One region of the Leptolyngbya sp. GGD genome, then DNA from elsewhere that is predicted to be linked to it. Evidence: predicted binding sites of a transcription regulator. Region 1 holds the regulator's gene; each other region holds the start of a gene.
What was found. Region 1 encodes NtcA, which controls nitrogen genes in cyanobacteria. Its sites were predicted from a motif close to TTTGTANNNNNNNNTACAAA; they were not measured.
Positions count from the first base shown of each region.

Region 1 (4,433 bases):
CGGCTACGATTGCGGTTATCCGGGTCAGCTGGTGGGCAAAATGGAATGAAATCCGCGATCGCTCATCTGGGAACTCAGAAATTTCCTCGCCTAAGAATTGGTATCGGTAGCGCCAAATCGAACGAGAAAGATGCGGTATCTCATGTCTTAGGAACCTTTGCCCCGAATGAGAAAGGTGCGATCGACGAGGTTTTAAACCTCACAGTCAGCGCCGTCGAACTCAGTCTCAAGCAAGGGGTTGAAAAAGCCATGAGCCTTTACAACAATCAATCTGTAGAGTCGAAGTCTGCATCATGAGCAAACGTCTCCCTGAAACCACTGCCCATGTCCGCATTTTGCGCCAGTCCTGGCAACAGGGCAGTATCGAAGGCGAGGTCAGAGCAAACGAATATGAGTGGCAGTTTCACTGGCATTTTCGACGCGGATTGCTGAACATTCAGCCTTCGCTCGGACGAGCCTTGATTAAGGAACCGCTAGGGAGATTTTTGGAAGCGAAAGATTATCAGCTTGAACCGGGTGGGGATTATTCGTTTACGATTCGGGCGGAGTTGTGAACTCCCCCACTCCCTACTCCCCTACTCCTCCACTCACCAACCGCCCCAAATACCGCTCAATCAACAAAATTGCCACAATGTCATCAATCGGTCGCGGCGGCGTTCTCATCCCTTCAGGAATCAGCCGCGTTAGCCCTTTCGGTGGATACATTTGCCAATAGCGATCGCGCGCCTCTAGCGAACTATTGCGCTCATCGACGGTGATAATTCGCATCGGCTCACTAAGATCAGTCTCTAACTTCTGTCGCCAGGTTTTAGAAGAAGTCTGATCACCCATGACCAACAGCGAAATCGGAAACTGACTCCTCAGAGATGCGATCGTCGAAATCGTCTCTTCAGACGAGATCACTTGATGATAATAAATTCGGCGATCGACTCCCATCACTGCGACTCCGCATTTTTGTCGCCCTGGATCAAATCCCAGAATAACGGGCTGTTCCGCCATACTCACCTCTTGCCGTTGTTCTGTCTACAGATTGCTAATTCGATGCCCGCAGCACAACCTGCCCATCCTGCACCGCTACTAATTCTATTTTGAGCGGTCCCGCTGTGTAAGTCACATCCGATGCAACTGCCCGCAATTCAATCGAATTCGGATAGCGGCGAAGCTGATCGATAAAAGATCCCAGACTCAACAGTTTCTCAACCTCTAGTCTGTCATTCATCACCCCTGCGACACGGGCACGGGCATTAGAAGCTGCAATTAGGTCTTGTAAGGTTTTCTGAAAATCCTGGGGGGACAGTTTAGACGGTTCCAGCGTTTGAGTCGCGATCGTATCTCCTGCTAAAAAGACAACCTGATTCGGCACCGCACTCATATTCACGACAACGCCTCGGTCGTCACCGAGAACATAATTTGCCCCGGCTTGCACCCGCACCAGATAATCTTTACCATCTTGAATTTGCTGAATGAGGTTTTGCACTTCCGCAATCGGGATTTGCACAATTTGCTGATTGTTCTGCCCCAGGCGAAGCGACTCGATCGCGGTCTGATTTGCCAATTGCAGTAATTGATCGACCGCTGCTTTGGCTCCACCTTGTTCGACGACGCGCACAACGCCTGAAGACAGCACTTGTGTCCGAAAAATTGCCAGATCACCTCGGCGAATCTGTTCCACATCTTGCTGAATCTGCTGAACGGCTGCCACGAGAAAAGCTCTCTGCTGTTCCAGGGTTTTCAATTCTGCTTCGCGTTGAGCAATGACTTGATCGCGCTCATTAATTTCGCGATCGCGCTTTTCAATCAGGGCAGTTCGTTCCGCAATTTGCGCATCTCGTTCCGCAATTTGGGCTTTCACCTGATCCCGTTGTTCAATTAACGCCTGCTGCTCAGATTCCAGCTGATTGATTTCGTTGCGGAGCGAAAGTGCTTGCTGAGAAACTGTTTCTAGCTGATTGCGGGTGAGATCTCGCTGCGCTTCTGTCCTGCGAAGTTGGGCATCGGTTTCTCGTTGTCGAGCGACTGAAACTTGAAGATTGGCATTGAGGCGCTTGAGATATTCCTCAATTTGGGCACGTTCCGATCGCGCTTGCTCTAGATCTTTCTCAACCTCAGCTTTTCGCTGATCTGTGGTTTTGAGATCAGCCGTGACTTTATCGAGGTCACGATTTGTCGCCCGCAAATCGGCTTGAATTCGCCCGAAGTTCAACACCATCTCTCGAAAGGTGCGACTGGCAAGCAGTAAAACGCCTAACGTAGAGGCAGAAATCAGCGTGCCCGTCAAAATCGTCACGACAACTGCTGTTTGTTTGGGACGGAGATTGAACAAGCTGAGGCGGGCTTTTCCCACGCGCGTTCCTAAGCGATCGCCGACTGTCGCGATCACCCCTCCTAACACCAACACCACCAAAATTAGAATTAGCCCGACATCGGACATGACGCTCCCACAAACCCCTAGACATACTGCACTCTAAGGGCACTTTCAGACTTTGCCTTTCATTATGACTGCTCGCTCTATGATTCGCGTGAGTCACTCAGGACTGAATTCTAATCGAATTAGGTAAATTGTTGACTAAGCGTTACCGGATTATGAACGGTTATTTTTTTCTTGTGAATTGAGATCATTTTGTCCTGACGCAAATCGCCCAGTAAGCGGGTGACTGTGACGCGAGTCGAGCCGATTGCTTCAGCGATCGCTTGGTGAGACAGTTTGAGATCAATCATGATCCCCTCTTGTGAGGGCACACCAAAGTCACGACACAGAATCAGGAGGAAACTAACAAGACGCGATCCCATATCTCGGTGCGCCAGCGTTTCGATCATCATTTCAGTTTGTAAGATTCTCGACGACAAGCCTTTCAGCATCAGCATCGAGAGTTCGGGATTGTCTTTGAGCGCTTTTTCAACTTGTTCGATCGGAACAGACAGCAATTCGACAGGGGTGAAGGCAACTGCGTGATAAAAGCGATCGGCACGTTGTCCTGTGATCAGAGAAAGCACCCCGAACACACTATTTTCTCGAAGCAGCGCGACGGTAATTTCTTCTCCTGCCTCGTACACCCGTGAGAGTTTAACCGCACCCTTGACGAGAAAGTAGACCCGCTCCGCCGGATCGCCCGGAAAGAAGATGGTCTTACCGCGTTCAAACGTCTCTACAACAGGAGGATATGCTCCCCCTCCAATCTGACGAAACATCGCTGCAAGCGGTTTATCCTTGGTCACTACCATTTCTTTCCTTGTCGTATCGAGTGAAGCTGGGAAGTCTAACAGTCTATGTAAGCAATCGATGACTTTAGACCACTAAAACTGAGTCTATGATCTGTTTTAGTGTCGTAAACTACAATTTCGCTTTGATCTTCAGAAAACTCAGTAAATTCTCTAAGAAGAAGGCGCAATTTCGAGTCGATCTACTGGAATCTTCTGGGCAGACCCAATAATTTCCACAGATCATACCGTGAAAGCACGAATATTCTAGGGCGAGGCATTAAGGAATCATGAAGGATTCCGAACCAGAATCAGAGAGGATTCGCTGGCAGAAAAACCGAACTGAGAAATGACGCAATTCGATTCTCGATCCGCCAAGCTTGGGACGATCGCGTCAGCGAAGAGCAGTTCGAGAGGGATCCCTTTCTGCTATCCTCATAAATGCTTTACACGGTAGAAGACCATGCTAGACCTGACTGGAAAGAACGCACTTGTAACGGGAATCGCGAACAACCGCTCGATCGCATGGGGCATCGCTCAGCAGCTACACAAAGCAGGCGCAAATATTGGCATCACCTATCTACCGGATGCAACCGGCAAAGCGGAAAAGAAAGTTGCCGACTTGACCGAGCCGCTCAATCCCAGTTTGTTCTTGCCTTTGAACGTGCAAGATGACGCACAGATTGAGAGCGCATTCAATACCGTGAAAGACAAATGGGGCAAGTTGGATATTCTGATCCACTGTCTCGCATTTGCTAGCAAAGATGATTTATCCGGCGATTTCTCCAAAACGTCGCGCGCGGGTTATTCGCTGGCGTTGGATATCAGTTCTTACTCGCTGGTGCAACTAGCTGGAGCCGCAAAACCTCTAATGAGCGAAGGCGGTAGTATCGTGACGCTGACTTACCTCGGTGGTGTGAAAGTCATCCCGAACTATAACGTCATGGGAATTGCCAAGGCAGCATTGGAAATGAACGTGCGCTACCTCGCAAATGAGTTAGGGCAGAACAATATTCGAGTCAATGCGATTTCAGCAGGTCCGATTCGGACATTGGCTTCCTCGGCAGTCGGTGGCATTCTCGATATGATTCACCACGTTGAAGAAGTTGCGCCGTTACGTCGAACTGTGACGCAGATCGAAGTCGGGAATACCGCAGCATTTCTCTGTAGTGACTTATCAAGCGGGATCACGGGTCAGGTGATCTACGTCGATGCAGGCTACGAAATTATGGGGA
Region 1 covers NZ_JAPQKE010000001.1:656,072-660,504, forward strand. The annotation lists gene pth (aminoacyl-tRNA hydrolase) at 1-297, shown strand, start outside; gene OU814_RS03125 (DUF3146 family protein) at 294-554, shown strand; gene OU814_RS03130 (resolvase) at 568-999, opposite strand; gene OU814_RS03135 (DUF3084 domain-containing protein) at 1,034-2,431, opposite strand; gene ntcA (global nitrogen regulator NtcA) at 2,551-3,222, opposite strand; gene fabI (enoyl-ACP reductase FabI) at 3,662-4,433, shown strand, end outside.

Region 2 (4,433 bases), on a different contig from region 1:
CTCGTCCTTGTCGCACCACATTTGAGCTTCTAGAACTGCCATCATCAGGGCTTTTGTTGCTTTAGGATTCTTGTCTACCCAATCAGCCCGCATTGAGAACGACTTTTCTGGATGGTTCTTCCATAATTCGCCTGTGGTAATCGCTGTGTAACCCAATTTCTTGTTCACTAAGCGATCGTTCCAAGGTTCACCCACGCAGAAGGCATCCATAGTCTTCGTTTCCATGTTCGCAACCATCTGCGGAGGCGGAACAACCACGATATCGACATCAGTTTCAGGATTGATTCCACCTGCTGCCAGCCAGTAGCGCATCCACAGATCGTGAGTTCCACCTGGGAAAGTCACAGCACACTTGAATTTCTTACCTGCTGCTGCTGCTTCAGCGATTTTTGCTTTCAAAGGAGAGCTATCGGCTGCTAATTTAAGATCAGCATAGTCATTCGAGACTGAAATTCCTTGACCGTCAGTGTTCAAACGGCTCAAGATGTACATCGGCACAGGCGTATTACCCTTAGTAATTTTACCTGTGGACATAAAGTAAGGAATCGGAGTCAAAATGTGAGAACCATCAATTCCACCTCTCTCGGAACCCAATTCCAAGTTGTCACGCACCACTGCCCATGAGGTTTGCTTAGTAACGGTCACATCCTTCATGCCGTACTTCGCGAAGAATCCTTTCTCTAACGCAATGATCAATGGAGCCGAATCGGTCAGGGCGATAAAGCCTAATTTAGCCGTTGTGACTTCTGGTGCATCTGCCGCACTGATATTTGCAGCAGGAGAGGCAGCCGGAGAGGACGCACCGCTAGAAGCACTTTTATTTAGACCTGTGCTACAACCATTCACAATCACTGCGCCTGCTGCGGTTGCGCCTGCGGTCAAAATGAACTTACGTCTTGAAAGATTAGAAGACATGGATCGTCCTTTTTAGAGAATGTACTGAAGGAAAAGGAAGCACAGCAAAAAGCTGGCGCATGTGAGAACAATGAGCGGAGCGAACAAACTTAGGGATCAAGCATCGAGCACGATACGACCGACAGGACGAGCAATACAGGTGAGAATCTGACCCGAAGCGCGATCGTGCTCATCGAGCACATCGGGTTCGCTGTCATAGCTGACTTCACCTTCGAGTAAGGTGCATTTACAACTTCCACACGTTCCTGATCGGCAAGAACTTTCGATCGCGACTTCGGCTTGGTCTGCAATGTCTAGAATCAAATCATCCTGGGTGCAGGTGATTTCTTTTCCTGACTGAGCAAAACGAATCGTTGCTGGAGCTGCGATTTCTGTTGGCGCTTTTACAACAGGTGGCGCACTCAGCACATAGTCAAACTCTTGTGCATTAAGCTCTTGCACGGTTGTTGATTTCCCGTTCGGTGTTTCCACCGTGGGACGATCGAGCGTGATCAAGGCGGTCGGATTTGGACGAGCGGATTCGGGCAGGTCTGACCAGAGACGCGCACCAAATTGCTCGATCAAAATCTCTTGCAGAATCGGTTTGAGATCTTCACAGGGAATGCTTTTTCTCACACAGGTTCCAAGTTCAGCATGTTTGCCAACTTTGCCCCCCATATAGAGATCCACGCCTTCGACTGTTTTGCCATCTTTGCGGACTTTTGTGCCCATCAGTCCGATATCTGCAACTTGAGGTTGTCCACAAGAGTTCGGGCAACCTGTCCAATGAATGCGCACTGGGCGAGGACAGTACAGGTCTTGTTCTAGCTCTTGCATTAAAGCAACCGCACGATTTTTAGTTTCAATCAGTGCGAAGTTGCAAAACTGTGCGCCAGTACAAGACACTAGTGCCCGTGAAAGATTCTGAGGCTCGATCGAGAACCGTTTGACAATGGGTTCTCTGAGCAATGCAGAAACTCGTGAATCCGGAACATTCGGAATGATCACATTCTGCTCGACAGTTAAGCGAATTTCACCACTGCCGTAAACTTCAGCGATCCGAGCTAAATCAAACAAATCTTGCGCGTATAACCGTCCCACTGGAACATGCAAGCCCACATAGTTTAATCCAGGCTGTTTTTGGGCATGAATCCCAATGTGATCTCGCTTGTCCCAAAGGATCTCGTCTTTGGCAGCAGCAGGCGTAAAAGCATATCCCAATTGTTTTTCAACAGCTTCGCGGAACGGTTCCAAGCCCATCTCATCAATCAGCCACATTAAGCGAGCTTTTTGACGATTTGCTCTCAGTCCTAAGTTCCGATAGACCGTTAAAATTGCTTCGCAGACCGCAACGACATCGCGCGGGTCAACCCAAGCATTGAGTGGAATTGCAGCTTCGCAGCGTTTCCCAGAGAAGAATCCGCCAACTAGGATATTGAATCCTAATGTGCCATCTTTGAAAGCGGGAACGAAAGCAATGTCATTGATTTCAGCATGAACTGAGTTATCGCGGCACCCTGCGATCGCAATATTGAATTTCCGAGGCAAGTTACTAAAGCTCGAATTACCACGACCATTGTTCGTGATCATGTCTTGAACTTTGCGAACTAGCCCACGAGTATCAATTAGCTCATCTGCATCAATGCCAGCAACAGGCGATCCGGTAATGTTACGAACGTTATCCATCCCGGATTGAATGCTCGTCAATCCAGCTTGGTCAAACTTACGAAAAATTTCGGGAAGGTCTTCAATCCGAATTCCTCGCAGTTGAAAGTTCTGGCGAGTCGTGATGTCTGCATTGCCATCATCTCCATAGCGCTGAAGGATTTCTCCTAGCACCCGGGTTTGTCCGCTCGTGATAATGCCATTCGGAACCCGCATTCTCAGCATAAATTTGCCAGGAGTTACGGGGCGAAAGAACACACCGAGCCACTTCAAGCGATGATCACGATCGGTTTCATCCATTGCTTCCCAGCCGAGCCGAGCAAAGTGCTCGAGTTCTGCTTTCACCGCAAGACCATCTTTCTCTGCTTTGAGTTTTTCAAACTTATTGAGGGTCGGTGCTGCAAGGGTGTCTGTCATGGATTGAGCCTATGAATATAAGGTGTTCCAGAGCGAACACAAATCGATATCAACTGCGGAACCGTTTGATGATTCGCGGTGATTACTGAGTAAAGGTAATCGGGATCACAGAGGACATTCGTATCTGTTGTTACAAAACTTTTCATAATATGACGTTTCTGCATAAAGTCGATTCGTTTTCGTCATCTGTCGGCGGGAAGAGGGGGAAGGGCGTACTTTAGAAATAGTTGTAATTTGGTGGGGAGCAGGGGAGGAGTGGGAGATAGAAAGGATTTACCCTACTCCCCACTCACTACTCACTACTCCTCTATCGTTCTTTAGGAGAACCTCATGCGTCGGAGAACATTTCTATCGTGGGCAAGCGTTGGATGGGTCATGAGTCGAGTTCCGGCAGTGTTGACTGCGTTTTTAGCAGCTTGTCAGGGGGGGCAGAAGAGTGCGAGTGGGATGCAGACTGTGGGCAAGGTGGCAGAGTTAGATCAAAAAGGCTTTTTACAGACTGAGTCACCTGCACCGATCGCTGTTGTTCGTAATCCGGCTGATCCGAAATCTCTGTTAGCTGTGAATCCAACCTGTACCCATCAAGGGTGTTTAGTGGCATGGAAGGCTGAGCGTAAAGCGTTTGAATGCCCTTGTCATGGCTCAGCTTTTGCACCCGATGGCTCGGTACAGAAAGGTCCTGCAACCGCAGCTTTAGCCAAGTACGAGGCAAGCATCGATGGAGAAAATGTGGTTGTGAAACTGTAGTGAAACTTTAGGTAGAGGACGGCTCGATCGCTTTGTTCCACCGTTAGATCAGATCGAATGGAGATGTGATTATGACTCAAATGGCAGAAAAAAGCGGCAGCGCAATTAGCGACCTCGAATATGATTTGCTCACCGCCTTGCACAATAAAGCAGAAGCGGTCAAAGCTTATGAAACTTACATTCAAGATGCACAACAGATGAATTCTCAGCCCTGTGTGCAACTGTTTCAGAAGTTAAGAGAGCAAGATCAACAAACGGCTCAAGAGATTCGTCATCACCTTCAACAAGTGATGCAAAACGGCAAAATGTAAAACTCGCTTTCTTCTAATTCTGGAAGCAGAAGCGAGCAGCTAGTCAATTTCAGCCGGATGGGAAGATAGAAAACAAGAATCATTTCCAGTTTTCCCTTATCTCCCCATCCCCCACTTCCCCATAAAACTCCGACCCTATGCACAATCCGAATCCTCCCGATGCTATTCTCGGAACCCCTACTTCTCGATCGCCCCTTTCTGTGGCAAAGTAAACATCGTGAGAACTGAGATGTGCTAGGGCGAATATTGTGCAGAAATTCAGCTACACCGAAATTTTGGAACGCGCTCAAACCTCGGCTCGTCGCGCGGACTGGGAGCAATTAAGCTTAGACTTACAACTGCTCCTTCTAGGAGATGAGTCTACTCAAGGAACAGCACTTTCTGACCCGAATGTGACAC
Region 2 covers NZ_JAPQKE010000008.1:223,789-228,221, reverse strand. The annotation lists gene OU814_RS26855 (CmpA/NrtA family ABC transporter substrate-binding protein) at 1-915, opposite strand, end outside; gene OU814_RS26845 (ferredoxin--nitrite reductase) at 1,012-2,976, opposite strand; gene OU814_RS26840 (QcrA and Rieske domain-containing protein) at 3,307-3,723, shown strand; gene OU814_RS26835 (hypothetical protein) at 3,795-4,034, shown strand; gene OU814_RS26830 (HEAT repeat domain-containing protein) at 4,283-4,433, shown strand, end outside.
Region 2: OU814_RS26845 (ferredoxin--nitrite reductase) is a predicted target of NtcA. The motif match lies at 3,094-3,113, and genes of this name have one in related genera.

Region 3 (4,433 bases), on a different contig from region 1:
CAACCCGAACCAAACTGCAACGCGTGCAGATGTTGCTGCGTTTATCTACCAAGCCCTTGTTAGTACTGGACAATTAGCTGCGATTCAATCTCCTTACATCGTCGGTCAAGTTGCACCTCAACCGCAAGCGATCAACATTCCTGCCGGAACTGCCATTCCTCTGCGCTATGCAAATGCTGAACGGATCTTGCTGGCACAAAATGAACCGCAACCCACTCCGATCACGCTTACAGTTGCTCAAAACATTGTCACTGCTGATGGTACGGTCTTGATCCCATCAGGTAGCCAAGTCTCTGGTCAATTAACCGTGTCTCAAGGTGCAGCACAGTTTACTGCGTCTGAACTGACGTTGACCAATGGTCAGAAGGTTGCGATCGCAGCGACTTCTGATCCGATCACCACAACTGAATCGATCCGCCGTGGCGCAAACACAGGCACAATCCTCAAAGATGCTGCATTAGGTAGCGCTGCTGCTGCGGGTATCGCAGCTGTTACAGGCGATCGTAACGTCAGAGCAGGTGAAGTTCTTATCGGCACAGGAGTCGGTGCATTAGCTGGCCTGATCTTTGGCGGCGATCGCATTGACCTGATTTCAATTCGCCCCAACGCAGATCTCAATCTCCGTCTCACCAGCGAATTGATCTTGCCTCGCTCATAATTGCGTAGCGACTCTGCTGACCAAGATCTAGGGCGATCTTGAGCTGTGAATACTCAAAAAGATCGGGAGTGGGGAGCCACTCAAAGAACGATTCCTCCTCCCCACTTCACAGCTCAGGACTGCCATCGGTCTCAATCTTCTGAGTTTCAGAAGACCCAAAACTTAGATCTCAAGACTCAGGCTCGCGATGAGTCTGAAGTATCACTAAAAAACTTGTCCCCTGTTTAGGGGGCTGGATGCCTTGAGGAATCCAGCCCTCTTTTTTCAATGGGCTGAACCCCTGAATCGAGCCATTCATCTGTTCCACCAATCGACGCGCGATCGCTAACCCCAACCCCGTGCCTGGAATATCTCCCTTTGCCTGCACTCCCCGATAATGCCGCTCAAACAAGTGCTCTAAATCTTCCGGTGGAATTCCCAATCCGGTATCACTGACCCAAATACAGATGCGATCGTAATGAGAATATGCCCTAATATGCACTTCTCCGCCGCTAGGCGTATATTTCAATGCATTATCGATAAGATTACTCAATACCTCTCTTAAAGCCCCAGAATTGGCGGAAACAAGGGGCAGAAATTGTGGTATTTCTGTTCGCAGGAGAAGATTGCGATCTTGCGCGATCGCACGAGCCGTTTCCACTAAGGGCAGCAAAATCTCGTGAATCGAACAAGGCGCTAATTCTAAACTTGATGCCGTCAGCACTCCAGCCGGAAGCAAGGGAATCGGGCGGATTGGATTTTCTGATAAAGCATCCACGGGATTTAAATCGATCGCTTGGTCAAATTGCTGTAAGAGTTCCTGCACGCGATCACTTTCCCGCAAGATACTGCCTGCAATATTGCGATTCGGATCTTCCGGCTGTAACCGCTTCACTAACAATTTGCCAAACGTTCGCAATGCTGTGACGGGACTTTTCAACTGATGTAGCAAATTATCTAAAACGTCATGCTGCTGCGTTTGCATCGAGCGATGTTGTCGCTGAGCCTGATCCAACCACTGCGCCCGTTGATCCATCACACAAGCGAGGGCTAACGTACTCGCAACTCGTTCAACTTGCGATCGCTCCCAAGTTGTCCAAGGTCGATCTTCGCGCTCTGTCACTAACAACCCAAAGACTAATTCTTCATGAATCAACGGCAAGACGAGTTGCCGGGGTTGAACCAGTCCTGTTGTCACTAGATCCAGTTCTGGAATGTCCGAGGAAGGAAGAGCCAAACGGTTCGATCGCTCCAATGCCACAGAATTATCCGGATACGCTGCAACTGGGATCAAACGGGCTTGAGAACTTTCAACTAATTCTTCCGTTAGATAGATTACGCTTAGTGAAGCGCCTAACGCCTGAGTCAGCAATGCAATTTGTGATCGACACAACTCAATGAATTCGGAACTTGTAGGCATTAGCATCGACTTTTCTGCCGGATGAATCTAAGAAATAGGATTGACGTTGAGTAATTTTTCTTATTAATTTAATAGATAGTCCTGATCCCCAACTCTTTCGCACCAGTTTTTCTTAACTTTTGCCCGACTTTCCGCAACTTTTGCTGACGTAAGCGCTCATTTTAGTCGTTACATAGCAAAAGAACTCGGAAAACAACCTTAAGAAATTATGTAGATGCGTTAAGAGAAGTTGAAATCCAGGGCTGAAGCTGATATATTTTCGACGGATTTTGTAACGATCATTACAACTTTTAGGCAGTTTGGAACTTAAGGAGGTACGGGGTTTGGCAAGGAGACGTAAGCGGAAAAGTCGTCGTCGGCAGGAAGGAAGACGGATCTTAGAAAGCGTTCCTCAGTTTAGCATTGAGTGTGGCGAAGATAAGCCCGTTACCGCTGCCCGCAAGTTTATCCACGCTGAAGGCATTCTGCCGCCTGCGCTGTTACTGGTTAAGAGAAACGAGCATACTACAGATCGCTATTTTTGGGCAGAGAAAGGTTTGTTTGGCGCACAATACGTCGAAGAAAATCACTTTTTATTCCCAAGTCTGAGAACATCTGAGGATGAAATCGATGCGGTTGCTGTTCCTTCACGGAGCCGCTAAGCGTTCAGATCTCGATCCGGATCAAGTTCGAGTTTTCCAAATTTTGCTTGCCCTGAATGCAGATTTGGTGGTAGTGCCAGTCGCTACTGACCTAGTTGGGCAAGCTAAACTCAGTTACCCAGCATTCACTTCATCAAAGCTCTCCTCAACGCAACGAGGAGAGCTTTTGTCTAGAAATTCCCGTCTAAAAATTTTCTATTCCGCTTGCAGTTCCAACGATCGCTGCAATTCTGCCAATTCATCACGATGTGCTCTGACAGTAATCACACTGCGCGCATCTGTGCCCCCTTCCAATTTCAGCGAAACCTGCTCCACTCGCTCTGCCCCTTTCCAATAAAAAACACCAGCTAGAGGCGACACGAGCAACAAGCCCCACCAGAAATTCGACCCATCGGGTAGCACCATCGTCAGGACTAACGCAAAACACAGCGCTCCCACCGAAGCAAGCAGCGACAAAAATACCGCCAGGAAAACGCTTGGACGGACAACTCCTTCAAACGTCACCTGATTTAAATCGGCATCGATCGCAGCTACTCGGTAAGAGCGCTGTCCAAAATATTGGCGCAGTTGCACCATCAGAGAATCTTCAGGCTGCTCAGAGAGCAATCGCACCTCCTGGGTTCTATCTTTGACTGAGGCGCGAATGAAGAAAAACAGCCCAATCATTAATAGAACCGTGAGGAGAAACGTCGAGGCAATTATAGGCTGATTCATGGCGCAAGAAGACAAAATCCCAGTTACACCACAAGTTTAGACAACAATGGGGATCATTCTCAGATCTCCACTGTTATTTCTCAGCCCCACTGACTGCGGGCACGCCCGAATTTTCTCGTGCATTTTCGCGTTTAACGGCATACTCTCGCCAAAGCCGAGCCAGATCTTGCGCCTGCTGCATTGCCTCAGACTTAATCTGATACATGCGGCGAGGACGACCCCGACCTTCGACTTTTTTCCAGTAGCCGGTGACCATTTCTTCGTCTTCAAGAAACTTTAGGGCACTATAGAGAACCGTATCCGATAAGCGGTACAGCGGATATTCGGTTTCGAGCAATTGGATTAGCTCGGTTCCGTAGGAGTCTCCGCGTAAGAGAACCGCTAACACATAACAGACCGCCAGTTCTTTATTGAGATAGAAAGGGGGCGGATCTTTGAAAAATTGATAGATATCCTCAAATTTCATCTGTCTGATTCCAGGCATGTGAGAAACGACTTGTTTGAGAAAGCGATCGATTAAATCAATTCAATCAATCGAAATCACAATGAGTAGGGTCATAACCCTACATTAACAATCACGCGATAGGGTTTGCCGTCCTCCCAAAGGATTAATCCTCCTGCGTGAAATATTAAATTAACGCGAATTGCCGAGATATGTAGGCGAGTTTGGGAAACTCTACAATTCGCGGAGTACCCACATCGCAGGATCAAGTTAATGATTCGCGAAGTTGGGGGTTATCATCGCAGCACCGTTGCTTTGAACGAGCCAAAATGAGAAATCAGTGGTTAAGAAGCAGGAAAGCAATGTGCCTTTCTGAACTTGTCTATTCGTAGATCAAGCTGCGCATCTCAAATCGTCTTCTTAAGCAGTAATTTCTTTAACTGGCTTAACTGACTACAAATTGTACATCTTGATTCTAAACTTGGATCGTTAATTTGTGGGTCTTGAAGTAAATTAGTTTGTACTGTAATCGATGTTGGGTTAGGGATTTGATGCTATTTGAAGAATTATTGCAATTCT
Region 3 covers NZ_JAPQKE010000003.1:50,806-55,238, forward strand. The annotation lists gene OU814_RS15155 (S-layer homology domain-containing protein) at 1-658, shown strand, start outside; gene OU814_RS15160 (GAF domain-containing sensor histidine kinase) at 828-2,057, opposite strand; gene OU814_RS15165 (DUF3155 domain-containing protein) at 2,381-2,698, shown strand; gene OU814_RS15170 (cofactor assembly of complex C subunit B) at 2,894-3,412, opposite strand; gene OU814_RS15175 (PadR family transcriptional regulator) at 3,486-3,878, opposite strand.
Region 3: OU814_RS15165 (DUF3155 domain-containing protein) is a predicted target of NtcA. The motif match lies at 2,326-2,345, and genes of this name have one in related genera.

Region 4 (4,433 bases), on a different contig from region 1:
TGCGTCACTTCTACTACGGTATGCACATTTCCTCGGGGCGTGTAGTCCGCCTTAATCGAGATTTCTAACGGATCACACGCTGCCACAATGTCATCTAGAATTTGATTCGCCGCTTCTTCGTGAGAAATATAGCGATCGCGATAACTATTGATATACAGCTTAATTGCTTTCAGTTCGACGACGCGCTGATCCGGAACATAGCTCACATAGATCGTCGCAAAATCGGGATAGCCAGAAAACGGACACTTACAGGTAAACTCTGGCAGCGTAATATTGATCGTATAACGCCGTCCGGGTCTAGGATTCGGGAAAGTAATTAGACTTCCCTCTTCGATCAGGCGTTCGCCATACTTTACTTCGGGATGGTCTTGCGCTTGCGTCATAGCCTATGAAATTGAATGAACTGACTGATCTTAGCAATCGAATTTGCACGGAGGCACGATCGCGTCTCAAGTTTTTTGAGTACTTGATCTCCGCAATCCCCGAAATTCGTTCACAAAATCGTTTCTTTTTGAAAAAATCTTGACTAAAAATGCGTTGCTTGATTCAATTGCAGCTATTCTGAGGGCATCACAATTTCTCGCTGTTTTGTCAGATTACTCTCGCTGTTATGAACCCCATGATGCAGAAAACACCTAATCGATCGATCAATTTGCCGCCTCAAGCTCCTGCAACCGGATATGCCCCTTCTGTACCGATTTCAGTCTACCGCGAGGTGATTGCTGAGCTTCAAGCTACAAAGAACTCGGTGGAAGCCATGAAGATTCAAAACCAGCAATTGGCAAAACAGAATCAGCAATTGCGGCAAGAAATTGAACGCACGGTACAAGCAGCACTCCAACTCCGCCAAGTCTCCAATGCAATGCCGGGAATTAATCCTGCTGCACCACCCGCACCTCGTCTCGACTTGATGCCCGAAGTCGAAGCTGCATCCTTCCAAATCCCGGTCATGCCACCCCGCATCCCCGTTGCTCCCAAACCAGAACCCGTTCCATCGAGTCTCGAATTTCCTGAAGAGAAGCTGGTAATCGAAGAAGACAGCAAGCCCCGGCGCAAAATTAAGCCAGAACAAGACACTCATTTTGAACTCAGCGGTTGGATGTTGGGCTTAGTCATCGCTTTGATCGTCGTGACTGCTTTCGGCGCTGGCTTCTTGCTGGTGCGTCCTTTGCTGAGTCCTTCATCAAAATAAATTCTCGAATGTAACCAATAGCAACCCGAAATTACGAATTACAACTGATGAATTCCGATTTTGAGTGGCTCATGCGACACTCAAAAATACTATTACAATCGGCGAGGCGGGTAATGATCGGTAGCGATCGTTACAAAATTCTCTTCACCAGAAATGATAGATAGTCTCATGCCCGAATTATAGAGATCACGATTAAGGAGTGTAAGCGCTTGAAAAAGGTTGAAGCGATTGTTCGCCCATTTAAACTCGACGAAGTCAAAATTGCATTAGTCAATGCCGGAATCGTGGGAATGACGGTTTCTGAAGTCCGAGGCTTTGGACGGCAGAAAGGTCAGACCGAACGGTATCGCGGTTCTGAATATACGGTTGAGTTTTTACAGAAGCTCAAAATTGAAATTGTGGTGGAAGATGATCAAGTAGACATGGTGGTTGACAAAATCATTGTGGCGGCTCGAACCGGAGAAATCGGGGACGGGAAGATCTTTATCACACCTGTTGAACAAGTAGTTCGGATTCGTACCGGCGAAAAGAACTTTGAAGCGGTTTAAAAACACGAACCTCCCGAGTTTTTGAAACACTCAGAAGGCTTGCTTCGCTGTGAAGGCGATCCAGATTCGGATCGCCTTTATATTTATTGAACGGGTTTCAGCCGAGTCAATTTCAACTTAAAGGGGCCGCCCGCCGTTTCTCCGAAAGCTTTGACTCGAACGATGTAATTCGCATTGCGCGTGATGCGAGTAAATAAGAGCGAATTCGTTGTCCCATCTGGACCATCATCATTCTCGGCAACGGTTGTCCCTTGTGAGGTCATCAGCGTGACGATCGTATCAAAACTATCCGAAGACAAATCGATCGCCACTTGTTCTCCCGCCTGCAAAGTCACCACATAATCGCGTGCGAAATTGCCTTGCCCGGTGGGAATATCGGCATCCGTTAAGCGATCGTTAATCTCTTTTCCAGGGGCCAGCGGGATTGGCGCATAGGAGCGAGTCGATTGAGCCATTGCGGCGGTCGTCATCAAAACCGCAATTGGAGCCGCACAAAGCCAAGCCATCCATCCTTTCATAACCGTTCCTTTCCTTACTGTGCTTGGTTTAAGTTTTTCTCTAAGGTAGCAAGATCGACTGCCCCTGAAAATGCACGACCATTCATGGCAAAGAACGGAGTACCAGAAATTCCAAGCTGCTCTGCAAGTTGAAGATCTTTTTCGATCGTGGTTTCTGCCGCTTGAGACGCGCGATCGCGATTAAACTTCGCCACATCCAACCCCAGAGTCTTGGCAATCTCTGGATAAATCGCCTCATTCAACTGTTTCTGCTGCGCAAACAAAGCATCATGATATTGCCAGAATTTTCCCTGTTGCTGAGCCGCCCAAGCCGATTTCGCCGCTGGTAGGGCTTGATCATGAATACTCGTCAGCGGCAAATGTTTATAAACCAGAGTGACGCGATCTTTGTACTTGTCTACAAACTGGCTCACCGTGCCTGCTGCTGCTTGGCAGTAAGGACATTGAAAATCAGAAAACTCCACCAAGACAGCCTGACCGTTGCCTTTCGTGGGAGACTGAGCGATCACCGATTTTGGATTCTGCTGGAGATCGCGGAGAAACGACTGTTGTTCTTGTTGTTGTTCTTGTTGTTGTTCGCGTTGATAAGCTTGTACCGAATCCAGAATTGCCTGGGGATTTTTGCGAATCACTTGCAGGACTTGTTCTTCAAATTTTGGATCAATCTTGCTATCTGCCTGCACTGGCAAAGAGCAACTGATTAACATCAGACACAATATAACCAAGCCCGCGAATTGTTTCAGCCTTCTCATCACGATTCCGTCTCAAATCTGTCCTCGCACTATAGCTTAACTTCAGACTTCCGAGACGCATGAACCCGCAAAAGATTCCGTCTCAAATCTGTCCTCGCACTATAGCTTAACTTCAGACTTCCGAGACGCATGAACCCGCAAAAGTTCGAGATTCAATGTGTCATTAGGCTCAACTTGAGTAACAATAGTAAAGGTGCGATCGCATTGGCGGTCAGGCTGTCGTGTAACTATGAGCGACGCTCGGCCTGTCAACATGTTCGTACAGGCGCTTTTCGAGACTTGAAATTCCGAATCGATTGATTTTGGTCAACTTCGGGAGTTCAACCTCATAGAGCCAATGCTAAGTGCGCAGCTTCCTATCTGTTAAAACTGGGAATCGGCTTGTTGATTAATCGGAACTGATTCGAGCTTCGGTTCCGGTGAAGTGACGACTTCAGAGCCATTTGCACACCCCACGCAGAACACACGAGGACAAATCGCTTCATGGAATTCTCGATCGCTGAGTTACTCGCTAACTTCACAGATGATAAATTAGTGGCTCCAAAAGCTCTCGAAAAAAAGCTGGAATGCCATGATGAACCGAGCCTAAGACGCTTACAGATCGCACTAGACGCACTCGAAAAAATCGGAGTGCTCGTGAAGGAACGGGGCAAATATCGTCGAGTGCCAGAAGAAGGCGTAGTAGAAGGAAAGTTACGCTGTTCAAGCAAAGGATTCTGCTTCGCGATTCAAGATGTCGAAGGGTCAGAAGATATCTACATTCGCGAAAGCCAACTGAATCATGCTTGGAATGGCGATCGCGTTTTGGTGCGAGTGACGAAGGAAGGCAGTCGTCGTCGCAGTCCAGAAGGCGAAGTCAGATTGATTTTAGAACGGGCAAATCCCTCGGTTCTGGCTCGCATTAAAAAGAGCGAAAGTGGAGAATTTCGAGCCGTTCCCCTCGACGATCGCTTATTGTTTGAACTGCAAGTCAATGAAAATGGCATCCAACTCGATAATGCGATCGATCATTTGGCACATGTGCAGGTCAAACGCTATCCGATCGGGCAACATGCCCCCCTCGGTAAAGTCGCAAAAGTCTTAGGCGCAGATGATGACGCAGCCGATATTGATATTGTCTGCTGCAAACACGATTTGCCGCGCGAATTTCCTGAAACGGTTTTAGCCGCAGCAAAAGAGTTGCCGACTAAATTGACCAAAGCGGAATTAAAAAATCGAGTTGATTTACGCAATTTGACCACGCTGACGATCAAATCTAGCGACGAAGATAGCGCCGATGATGCGATTACCTTAGAGAAAACGAAAGCAGGCGGCAACTGGCGCTTAGGCATTCATATTGCAGATGTCGCGCACTATGTTGGATCAGGAGCGCCGCTCGATCGCGAAGCTCAACGTCGAGGCGCTTCGGTTTATCTGAGTGAAT
Region 4 covers NZ_JAPQKE010000003.1:467,947-472,379, forward strand. The annotation lists gene queF (preQ(1) synthase) at 1-383, opposite strand, end outside; gene OU814_RS17080 (hypothetical protein) at 623-1,192, shown strand; gene OU814_RS17085 (P-II family nitrogen regulator) at 1,402-1,740, shown strand; gene OU814_RS17090 (PPC domain-containing protein) at 1,824-2,258, opposite strand; gene OU814_RS17095 (DsbA family protein) at 2,273-2,965, opposite strand; gene OU814_RS17100 (ribonuclease R family protein) at 3,494-4,433, shown strand, end outside.
Region 4: OU814_RS17085 (P-II family nitrogen regulator) is a predicted target of NtcA. The motif match lies at 1,310-1,329, and genes of this name have one in related genera.